One region of the Aliiglaciecola sp. NS0011-25 genome, then DNA from elsewhere that is predicted to be linked to it. Evidence: predicted binding sites of a transcription regulator. Region 1 holds the regulator's gene; each other region holds the start of a gene.
What was found. Region 1 encodes MetJ, which represses methionine synthesis genes. Its sites were predicted from a motif close to TAGACGTCTAGACGTCTA; they were not measured.
Positions count from the first base shown of each region.

Region 2: a site for MetJ is predicted at 1,669-1,686, ahead of thrA (bifunctional aspartate kinase/homoserine dehydrogenase I). Genes of this name have one in related genera too.
Region 3: a site for MetJ is predicted at 1,402-1,419, ahead of metK (methionine adenosyltransferase). Genes of this name have one in related genera too.

Region 1 covers NZ_BAABWR010000001.1:245,146-248,437, reverse strand. The annotation lists gene metF (methylenetetrahydrofolate reductase) at 1-857, opposite strand, end outside; gene metJ (met regulon transcriptional regulator MetJ) at 1,046-1,363, shown strand; gene ABWV72_RS01100 (hydroxymethylglutaryl-CoA reductase) at 1,603-2,778, shown strand; gene ABWV72_RS01095 (GNAT family N-acetyltransferase) at 2,832-3,292, opposite strand, start outside.
Region 2 covers NZ_BAABWR010000003.1:101,914-105,205, forward strand. The annotation lists gene thrA (bifunctional aspartate kinase/homoserine dehydrogenase I) at 1-1,445, opposite strand, end outside; gene ABWV72_RS03570 (universal stress protein) at 2,054-2,464, shown strand; gene ABWV72_RS03575 (MarR family winged helix-turn-helix transcriptional regulator) at 2,920-3,292, opposite strand, start outside.
Region 3 covers NZ_BAABWR010000003.1:59,169-62,460, reverse strand. The annotation lists gene ABWV72_RS03375 (hypothetical protein) at 1-76, shown strand, start outside; gene metK (methionine adenosyltransferase) at 156-1,301, opposite strand; gene tkt (transketolase) at 1,651-3,292, shown strand, end outside.

The DNA.
Region 1 (3,292 bases):
CAAATTGCGTAGCTTAATTCACTTCTGTTTAGAGTATAAAAATGGAAGTCTCGTATTCCTTCTTTGGCTAATACTTTGACTGTATCCATTGCGATGCTTGCACCCATTAGATTTCGAGTTGTCTGATCGTCTTGAGCTAAGCCATCGTACATTTTGTGTAACCAGTTAGGTACGTGCACGTTGGTAAATCCGGCAAAGCGTTTAAGAGTTTGATAATTTGTCACAGGTAATATGCCCGGTACAATATCTAAATCTATACCCGCCGCCGCAGCACGGTCTCGAAAGCGTAAAAATACCTCTGCATCAAAGAAAAATTGACTAATTGCTTGGGTGGCTCCTGCTTCCGCTTTACGTTTCAGGTTAAGCAAATCGAACTGCGCATTGGGCGCTTCAGGGTGTTTCTCAGGATAAGCTGCAACAGAAATATCAAAATCGGCTACGTCTTTTAGCAAAGCGACTAAGTCTGATGCGTACATTTCGGTTTTTTCAGTACCTGCTGGTAGATCGCCTCTTAGTGCAACGATTCGTCTAATACCTGACTGCCAATAATCTTTGGCTATCTGGATTAGTTCTTCTCTACCTGCGTCTACGCATGTTAAATGGGGGACAGCTGGCACACCAGTTTCACTTTGAATCCGTTTAACCACGTCATGAGTCCGGTCTCTTTCACCACTGTTGGCACCATAAGTTACCGACATATAGGCTGGCTTCAATGGCGCTAGACGCTCAACTGATTTCCAAAGTGTTTGTTCCATTTGTTCCGTTTTAGGCGGGAAAAATTCAAAAGAAACATTGATATCGCTTAACTCAGACAGCGATTGATTTAGCGACTCAATACCTTGTGCGTAAGAGACCATGCTGTACTCCAATATGTAAAATAATAATAATACCAATCTATTTTCTGTTAGTACTTTTACGTACAATTTGGTATTAGCCGTTTAGACGTCTAAACTAAACTGAGAATGATAAGCCGTCAAGATGTTTAGACATCTAATAGACTTGAGGTTAGACTTTCATCTTATAAGAAAGATAAAAGAGCAACAGTATGGCAAAGTGGAACGGAAAATACATACATCCCTACGCTGAACACGGTAAAAAAAGTGAACTCGTAAAAAAAGTAACAGTTTCAATCCCGTTAAAGGTTTTGAAGGTCCTTACGGATGAGCGAACTCGTCGACAGGTAAATAATTTAAGGCATGCAACAAATTCAGAGCTGTTGTGTGAGGCTTTCTTGCACGCTTTTACTGGACAGCCACTCCCTGACGATGACGATCTTCGCAAAGACAATCCCAATCGAATTCCTAAAGAGGCTCGAGAGTTAATGGAAGCAATGGGTCTAGAAGTGAAGGAAATTGACGACTGATTTAAATTAGCCGTTACACTAACTATGTTATGCTTTCAATTGCATCAATCCACAATTGTAAAATCCCATTATTGGTGCAAAAATAGTCAATATTCGAGTGAGTTTCATGATTTATTCATCTTTGTGCATTAGTCTCGCTTTGGCAGGTAGATTGCATTGAGAACATTAGTTGTTTAATTAAAAAATTAACTAAATGAATAAATAGTCATATAGATATCGCTAATTGAGGACAAGTTAACATGGTAAAAACACCGCGTATCCCGCGCAATACAATGAATGACCATAGTCACGAGTGGGCTCAGAAGCGTCGGGAATACCTTACCGAACAAACAGGCACGGAACTGCCACATACTGGACATTTTTCTATCGACCCAGAAGCGCTCCCTGGAAATATTGAAAATTTCATAGGCGTCGTGCAGATGCCGGTGGGAATTGCCGGTCCTGTCCAGGTGAATGGTGAATATGCGAATGGCTTATTTCATGTCCCCTTAGCGACAACTGAAGGTACTTTAGTTGCAAGTTACAGCCGAGGCATGCGAGTTATAAATGAGTGTGGTGGCGTCAATACGACAGTTGTTGAACAGTTTATGCAACGAGCCCCCGCGTTTATTTTTGCCAACGCTAGAGAAGCTCGTGAATTCGGCAAGTGGATAGATGAACACTTCTTAGAAATTAAAGCGGCAGCTGAAACAACGACTAGTATTGGTAAGCTAGAACACATCATGCAGTGGTCTGTTTCAAAAACACGTTATTTACGTTTTAACTACACCACTGGCGATGCCGCTGGACAAAATATGGTGGGTAAAGCAACCCTTGCTGCTTGCGAATGGATAGTGGCGAATTATCCTGAAAAGTGTGAATACCTATTATCGGGTAATATGGATACTGATAAAAAGCATTCCCACCTGAACATGTTGCACTCTCGTGGTAAACGAGTAATCGCTGAAATCGTTCTTAAAAAAGACGTGCTTAAAAAGATCATGAAAGTCGATACCAAAATGTTGGCTCGGGCTACTGTGTTGGCTAATACCGGCGCGTTGATGGCTGGGGCTGCATACAACGGTCCACATTCGGCGAATGGAATTGCATCGATATTTATTGCCACAGGGCAAGATGAAGCCAATGTGGTGGAGTCTCATGCAGGTTTACTTTCCCATGAACTTTTGGATAACGGCGATTTTTACCTTTCTGTTACCTTGCCGTCGTTAATTGTTGCAACTTATGGTGGCGGAACGGGCTTACCGACTCAAAAAGAGTGTCTTGAACTGATGGATTGTTATGGCACAGGTAAAGCCAACAAGTTCGCAGAGATCGTTGCCGCAACGGTATTAGCTGGAGATATTTCTTTGGCTTGTGCGGTTATTGGCGGGCATTGGGTCAGTAGTCACGATAAATTTGGTCGCAACAGAGACTAGGTTATATTCAAGTATTCAGATCACCTCGCGATGGGGTGGTCATGAATTTTCTGCTATTGACTTTTAATTCTAGCCATTAAATACACATCCGTTAATTCTCCGTTTCTAAATGCGTAATTTTGCGCAGTCCCTTCAATTTTAAAGCCAAATTTTTTATAAAGCGCAATGGCACTATCATTATCTGTATACACTTCTAGTTCGATACGGGTGACGGCCAACCAATTTTCAAGTAAATCAATTGCAGCTTTAAGTAATTGACTACCGTAACCTTGATTACTTTTGCTAGGTACCACCGCCATGCCGATATTTGCTGCGTGTTTACGTCTATTATTAGTACATACTTCTATGCCTATCTGAGCAACGATTTGCGCATGCTCTGTGACAACTAAACTATAGAAATTATCTGGCTTGTCGCCTAAAAATGCCTCCCAGCTATCCAACGAAGGGTAGGGTAACTGAAGCGTGTTGGCGTAGTTTATAGTTTGTTCATAGATTTGTTTAATTTGTGGAATGT
Region 2 (3,292 bases), on a different contig from region 1:
TGCAATAACTCTTTTCCTACATTGCCGCACCCCACAAGGAAAATATCAATGGAGTGGGAATTTGAGAAAAAATTCTGATGCACAACTTTCACTGCCTCTTTAGCTCGATTTTTTTCAATTACTGTAGAGATTGATCGCTCAGAAGAGCCTTGAGCAATAGCGACATTGTTCACTCTAGCCTGAGCCAATGAACTGAAAAACTTAGCTGCTAAACCTTTAGAATGGCGCATGCCGTCACCCACAAGGGTAACAATCGCAAGTTCATGTCTTACTTCAATTGGATCCAACAAATTATTCGCCAGTTCCAATGCAAAAGCATCTTCCAATAAATTTTGTGCCTTTTCAGCGTCTTTACTGTGAATACAGAAGCTAATGCTGTACTCGGACGAGGACTGGGTAATCAAGCTGATGGAAATATTCGCGTTAGACATTACTTCAAAAACACGACTAGCCATACCAACCATGCCTTTCATACCGGGGCCGGCGACATTGAACATTGTCATATCATCAAGATGAGAAATACCTTTGACGCTTGTCCAAATTTCACTGGACTCTTTACCAATTAATGTCCCAGGAGCAGCAGGGTTTAAGGTGTTACGAATTAAACAAGGAATGTGATGTTGAGCAATAGGACCAATGGTTTTTGGATGCAAAACTTTTGCGCCAAAGTAAGACAATTCCATGGCTTCTTGATAGGTTAGTTTGTCTAGTAACACGGCACCATCTACTTGATTAGGATCCGCATTGTAAACCCCATCAACATCGGTCCATATTTCACAACATTCCGCGTCTAAGCAGGCCGCAAGAATGGCGGCGGAATAGTCTGAACCATTGCGTCCAAGTGTCACTTTCTCGCCTTCGGCGTTTACCGCTACAAAACCTGGCATAATCAAGATTTCAGATTTATCGTAAACAAAATCCGAGAAGCGCGCTTTGCTCACTGCAACATCGGCGATACTATCTAAATATTCACCTTCGGCAACAATGTAATCTACAGGATCAATAATGTGGTTTTTCTGGCCAAGGGAGTTCAATATTTCACTGAAAATATTCACACTCACATATTCGCCCATACTTAAAATTTTGGCGGTAATTTGGTCTGGAGCACAACGCAATAACTGAATGCCATCTAAATGCTGTTTCAACTCGACTAAAATCGTGTCAATAAAGCCGCTCAAACGAGCTTTACGAAAAGCAGGCAATTGGGCTGCTAAATCGCTGGCAATACCATTTAATGTCATTTCTAATTTGGCATACAATTCGCCAAAGTCGCTTCCCGCACTTGCTTGTTCACACAACAACGACAATGCATTTGTCACCCCTTTGGGAGCTGATAGAACCACTGCTGCACCGTTTTCTTCATGGCTCGCTAAGCTGATGTCTTTAACTGACAAATACCGTTTAGCGTCAGCCATTGAAGAGCCACCAAATTTCAACACCTTCATTTATTGCTCCTGTTTACTTCTGTTCCGCTGCTTTAGATTCGCATTTTAATTTCGCACTTCAACCATGTGAATGTGGCATATAATTTTGCTGTAAATAACAAAAAGCCCGCTTGAGTCGCGGGCTTTTTTAAATTTCTTTACGCACTAGCCAGCGACCAACTCATTTGAGGTGGTAATCATAATCATGCCGATGGTGCTTATTATTGTTTTCATGGGGTTCAATTTGCCGTATAGACGTCTATATGTCAACCGTCAATGGGAGATTTGTTATTGTTTTATACTGATCTATTTACTCTAAGGTAGAATTAAATGGATTGAATAGGGCTTTTCTCCCATATTTGGTCAAATAAATAACCCACCCTAATATTTAATCCAGATTTGGAACAATCACAGCATTCATATTAGCCTCGTACAGTCCGCTGTAGATGAGAAGCGTTATGGCTCTCTTCTCCAGCAATGGGTATTTATCGTTGAACGAATTTTAGTTGTATTCTAAGCACTGCCCCAAATACTAGCTAATATTGATTTACATCATATATTTACAGTTATATTGTGAGTAATATAAGGAACTAGAAAGACTTCACATTGATAACAAATAAGGAGCAATTATGTATAAAACTATCCTATGTGCTATCGAAGCATCCACAGAAGGAAAACTCGTATTAGCCAAAGCAGCTGAGATGGCAGGTCTTTACGGCAGCAAATTAATTGTTATGCATGTATTACCCTACAAGTTATTGCCCAAGGATTACCAGAAAGAATTGAAGGACAAAATATCGCCAAAAATTGAAGAATTATGTGCAGACTTCAATATTCCTAAAAAGAATCGCATTATTAAGGTAGGTAAACCTTATGAATTGATATGCAATGAAGCCATCAAAAGAAAAGCAGACTTGATTATGCTAGGAACTCATTCTAAAAAAGGCATTCAAGCATTAATCGGTTCTACCGCTAATGGCGTCGCTAACTATGCCGATTGCGATGTTTCTTTAGTAAGAATCGCAAAATCCATCAAATAAGCGCGAATTTACATTCTAGCCATTGTTACCTGCGAGTTCGCAGGTAACAATAAATGTATAATCTGATAAATGATTACCATCACTTTGCTTTATTCGTTTGGCAATCTTGTTAATAACAAGGAAGCTGGTTTAGGGAGGCATGGTATCCATTATTATATTAAGTAACCGAATAGCACTTCAGCTTCGAACAATGCCGCACTGACGAGCATTTGCCTAACACTCAAATAGATTTGCAGGTATAGGTGCAAGCCGTCGTCGTTTGAAAAGTTAATCTAACGACACCTTTGCTAATTTGAAAGGCCTTAGTCCGATACAATATCGAAATCAGGCCTTGATTGCCGCTTAGAAATGAGTCCAACTTAATGGGGTCACTTCAAATTTGCTGGCCTTTTGCATTCTGACAATTATCTTTGCATTCCTGCGTCTTGTTCTATGCGGACTTGGCTTAACTTCATTTATTTTAAGTTACTTTTAAACTTTTTAGCCAGCTCAATAAAGTTCGCTACTTCGTCAGGTTCAATATCTTTGAGCATAGTGTCAAACACTTGTTTTTCGATTTTATTAAATTTGTCGATGAATTTTTTACCGCGGCTAGATAACGATAAAATTTGACTACGACCATCATTTTCATTACAGCTTTTGATCACCAATTCCTGATTCACTAGTTCTTTAATCAAACGATTTATCTGTGCTTTATCGCGGACCATAAAGGTGGCCAACTTTTGTCCCGTGCAGTCATCAATCTTTGAAATCACCTTTAATGACTTCAAATGCATGGGGGATAAGTCTGAATCTAATTGTTTAACCTGCTCAATAATAGTATTGCGC
Region 3 (3,292 bases), on a different contig from region 1:
ATGCGTACGAGTTCGGATGGCCAATAAAGTGCATATGATTTTGGTGAATTCTGATTATTGTCAAATTATTGATTAACAATATCTGTTAAAACAAAAATAGCGTCTAAAAGACGCTATTTTGAGTTTAACTAATCATCATATGATGTCTAATTAATTTATAGTGCAGCCTTCAATTGCTCAGCTTTATCTGTCGCTTCCCAAGGAAACTCTTCGCGGCCAAAGTGACCGTAAGCAGCTGTCGCTTGATAGATAGGACGTTCAAGATCGAGCATTTTTATTAGGCCATAAGGACGAAGGTCAAAATTAGCTCTTACTAAATCGGTGAGTTTTTGATCTGAGATAACACCAGTACCAAAAGTTTCAATGCTAATTGATGTTGGTTCGGCTACGCCAATTGCATAAGAAACTTGGATTTCACAACGTTTAGCTAACCCTGCTGCAACTATATTCTTAGCCACATAACGACCGGCGTAAGCCGCTGAACGATCAACTTTAGAGGGATCTTTTCCTGAGAAACAGCCACCACCATGACGGGCCATGCCGCCATAAGTGTCGACTATTATTTTACGACCAGTCAATCCACAGTCACCCATTGGACCACCAATAACAAATCGACCTGTTGGGTTAATTAAAAATTTTGTTTTGGCAGACAACCACTTTTCAGGCAGCACGGGTTTGATAATTTCTTCCATAACGGCTTCTTGCAAATCAGCAGTACTGATTGAGTCACAATGTTGAGTTGACAATACAACTGCGTCTATGCCGACAGGTTGATTATTTTCATAGATAAAAGTGACTTGGCTTTTGGCATCAGGGCGCAACCAAGGCAACGAGTTGTTTTTTCTGACTTCTGCCTGACGTTTTACCAGACGATGGGAATAAGTAATTGGCGCAGGCATTAAAACATCGGTTTCATCACTGGCATAGCCAAACATCAAGCCTTGATCTCCCGCACCTTGCTCTTCTGGACGACTACGATCAACACCTTGATTAATATCTGGTGACTGTTTACCTATGGCGTTGAGCACTGCACATGAATCTGCGTCAAAACCCATATCTGAGTGGGTATAGCCAATTTCGCGAACGGTTTTGCGTGTCAATTCTTCAATGTCTACCCAAGCCGAGGTGGTCACTTCACCACCCACAAGTACCATTCCGGTTTTGACAAACGTCTCACAAGCCACACGGGCTTTAGGGTCTTGGGTTAAAATGGCATCTAACACTGCATCAGAGATTTGATCTGCAATTTTGTCTGGGTGCCCCTCAGAAACAGACTCTGAAGTAAAAAGATGTGATGTCATGTGTTTTTCCTTTCTTGAATTCGCTTAATAGATTCACGCCAAAAGTGATTTCTTATCGGCAATAGTTGCATTCTAATCATTATTTTCTAAAATACCAGTCTTTCCGTCTAGACGTCCAAATGGCTATATGTTCAGAATGGTTTCCACTTGTATGTACGTGAATTACCAGAAAAGGAATAGAACATAACCAAAAAAAGCATAATCAATAATGAATAAGCGTTGCAGTTCGGCGATGGCTGGTGGAAAATGTTCAACCCCAAAATGAATACAAGCAAATTAATCAATGTCATAGCCAATTTAGTTAGGCGTTGAGCATGCTTTTAGGCAATTATTTATAGCAGGAGACACCATGCCTTCACGTCGAGAACTAGCCAATGCCATTCGCGCTTTATCAATGGATGCGGTACAACAAGCTAATTCAGGTCACCCCGGAGCACCAATGGGAATGGCTGATATTGCACAAGTATTGTGGAGTGATTTTATGCACCACAATCCAGCTAACCCGAAATGGGCTAACCGTGACCGCTTCGTGTTGTCTAATGGTCATGGCTCGATGTTGATCTATTCTTTGTTGCATCTAACCGGTTACGACTTGCCAATTGAAGAATTAAAAAACTTTCGTCAATTGCATTCAAGAACTCCAGGTCACCCAGAGTATGGCTACGCACCTGGAGTTGAAACCACTACCGGTCCTTTAGGACAAGGTATTAGTAACGCTGTTGGTATGGCAATCGCTGAAAAAATGTTAGCAGCACAATTTAATCAACCTGAGTTTGATATTGTTGATCATTTCACCTATTGCTTTTTAGGTGATGGTTGTTTGATGGAAGGGGTTTCTCATGAAACTTGTTCACTTGCTGGAACTTTAGGTTTAGGTAAGTTGATCGCCTTTTGGGATGACAACGGTATTTCCATTGATGGTGAAGTAGAAGGTTGGTTTACTGACGATACTCCTGCTCGTTTTGAGTCTTATGGTTGGCACGTTATTGCTGACGTGGATGGACACGATCCTGAAGCCATCAATGCTGCAATCAAAGCTGCTAAAGCAGAAACTTCTAAACCCACCATGATTTGTTGTAAAACAGTCATCGGATTTGGTTCACCTAATAAATCAGGTAGCCACGATAGTCATGGTTCACCTTTAGGTCTTGATGAAGTTGAAGCAACCCGCAAAGAACTTAACTGGAACCATGCCCCTTTCGTTATTCCTGAAGATATCTACGCACAATGGGATGCGAAACAAACAGGTTTAGAGCTTGAGCAACAGTGGAATGGAAAGTTTGCTAAATACGCAGAAGCATATCCAGAGTTAGCCAGTGAGTTTACCCGTCGTTTAAATGGTGACTTACCTGCTGATTTCAGCGATAAAGCCGCCGCATATATTAAACAAACCCAAGAAAAAGCTGAAAACGTTGCGAGTCGTAAGTCTTCGCAAAATGCAATTGAAGCCTTTGCCAGTTTACTACCTGAAGTGGTTGGTGGTTCAGCCGATTTAGCCGGATCTAACCTAACATTGTGGTCTGGTTCAAAAGGTATTACCGCCGATGATGCCAGTGGCAACTATATTTTCTACGGCGTACGTGAATTTGGTATGAGCGCGATCATGAATGGTATTGGGCTGCATGGCGGCTTCAGAACTTATGGCGCAACCTTTTTAATGTTCATGGAATACGCTCGTAATGCTGTGCGTATGTCTGCGTTGATGGGAATTCCTAATATTTTCGTTTATACCCATGATTCCATTGGACAAGGGGAAGATGGTCCAACTCATCAACCTATTGAGCAAGTAGCGAATTTGCGTCTAACTCCAAATCTAACGACGTGGAGACCTTGTGATGGAGCTGAAACAGCTGTGGCTTGGAAAGCGGCAATTGAGCGCAAAGATGGACCATCAGCACTGGTATTCAGCCGTCAGGGTTTACCTGCACAATCTCGCAACGAGCAGCAACTTGCTGATATCGCCAAAGGTGGATATGTTTTGCTGGATTGTG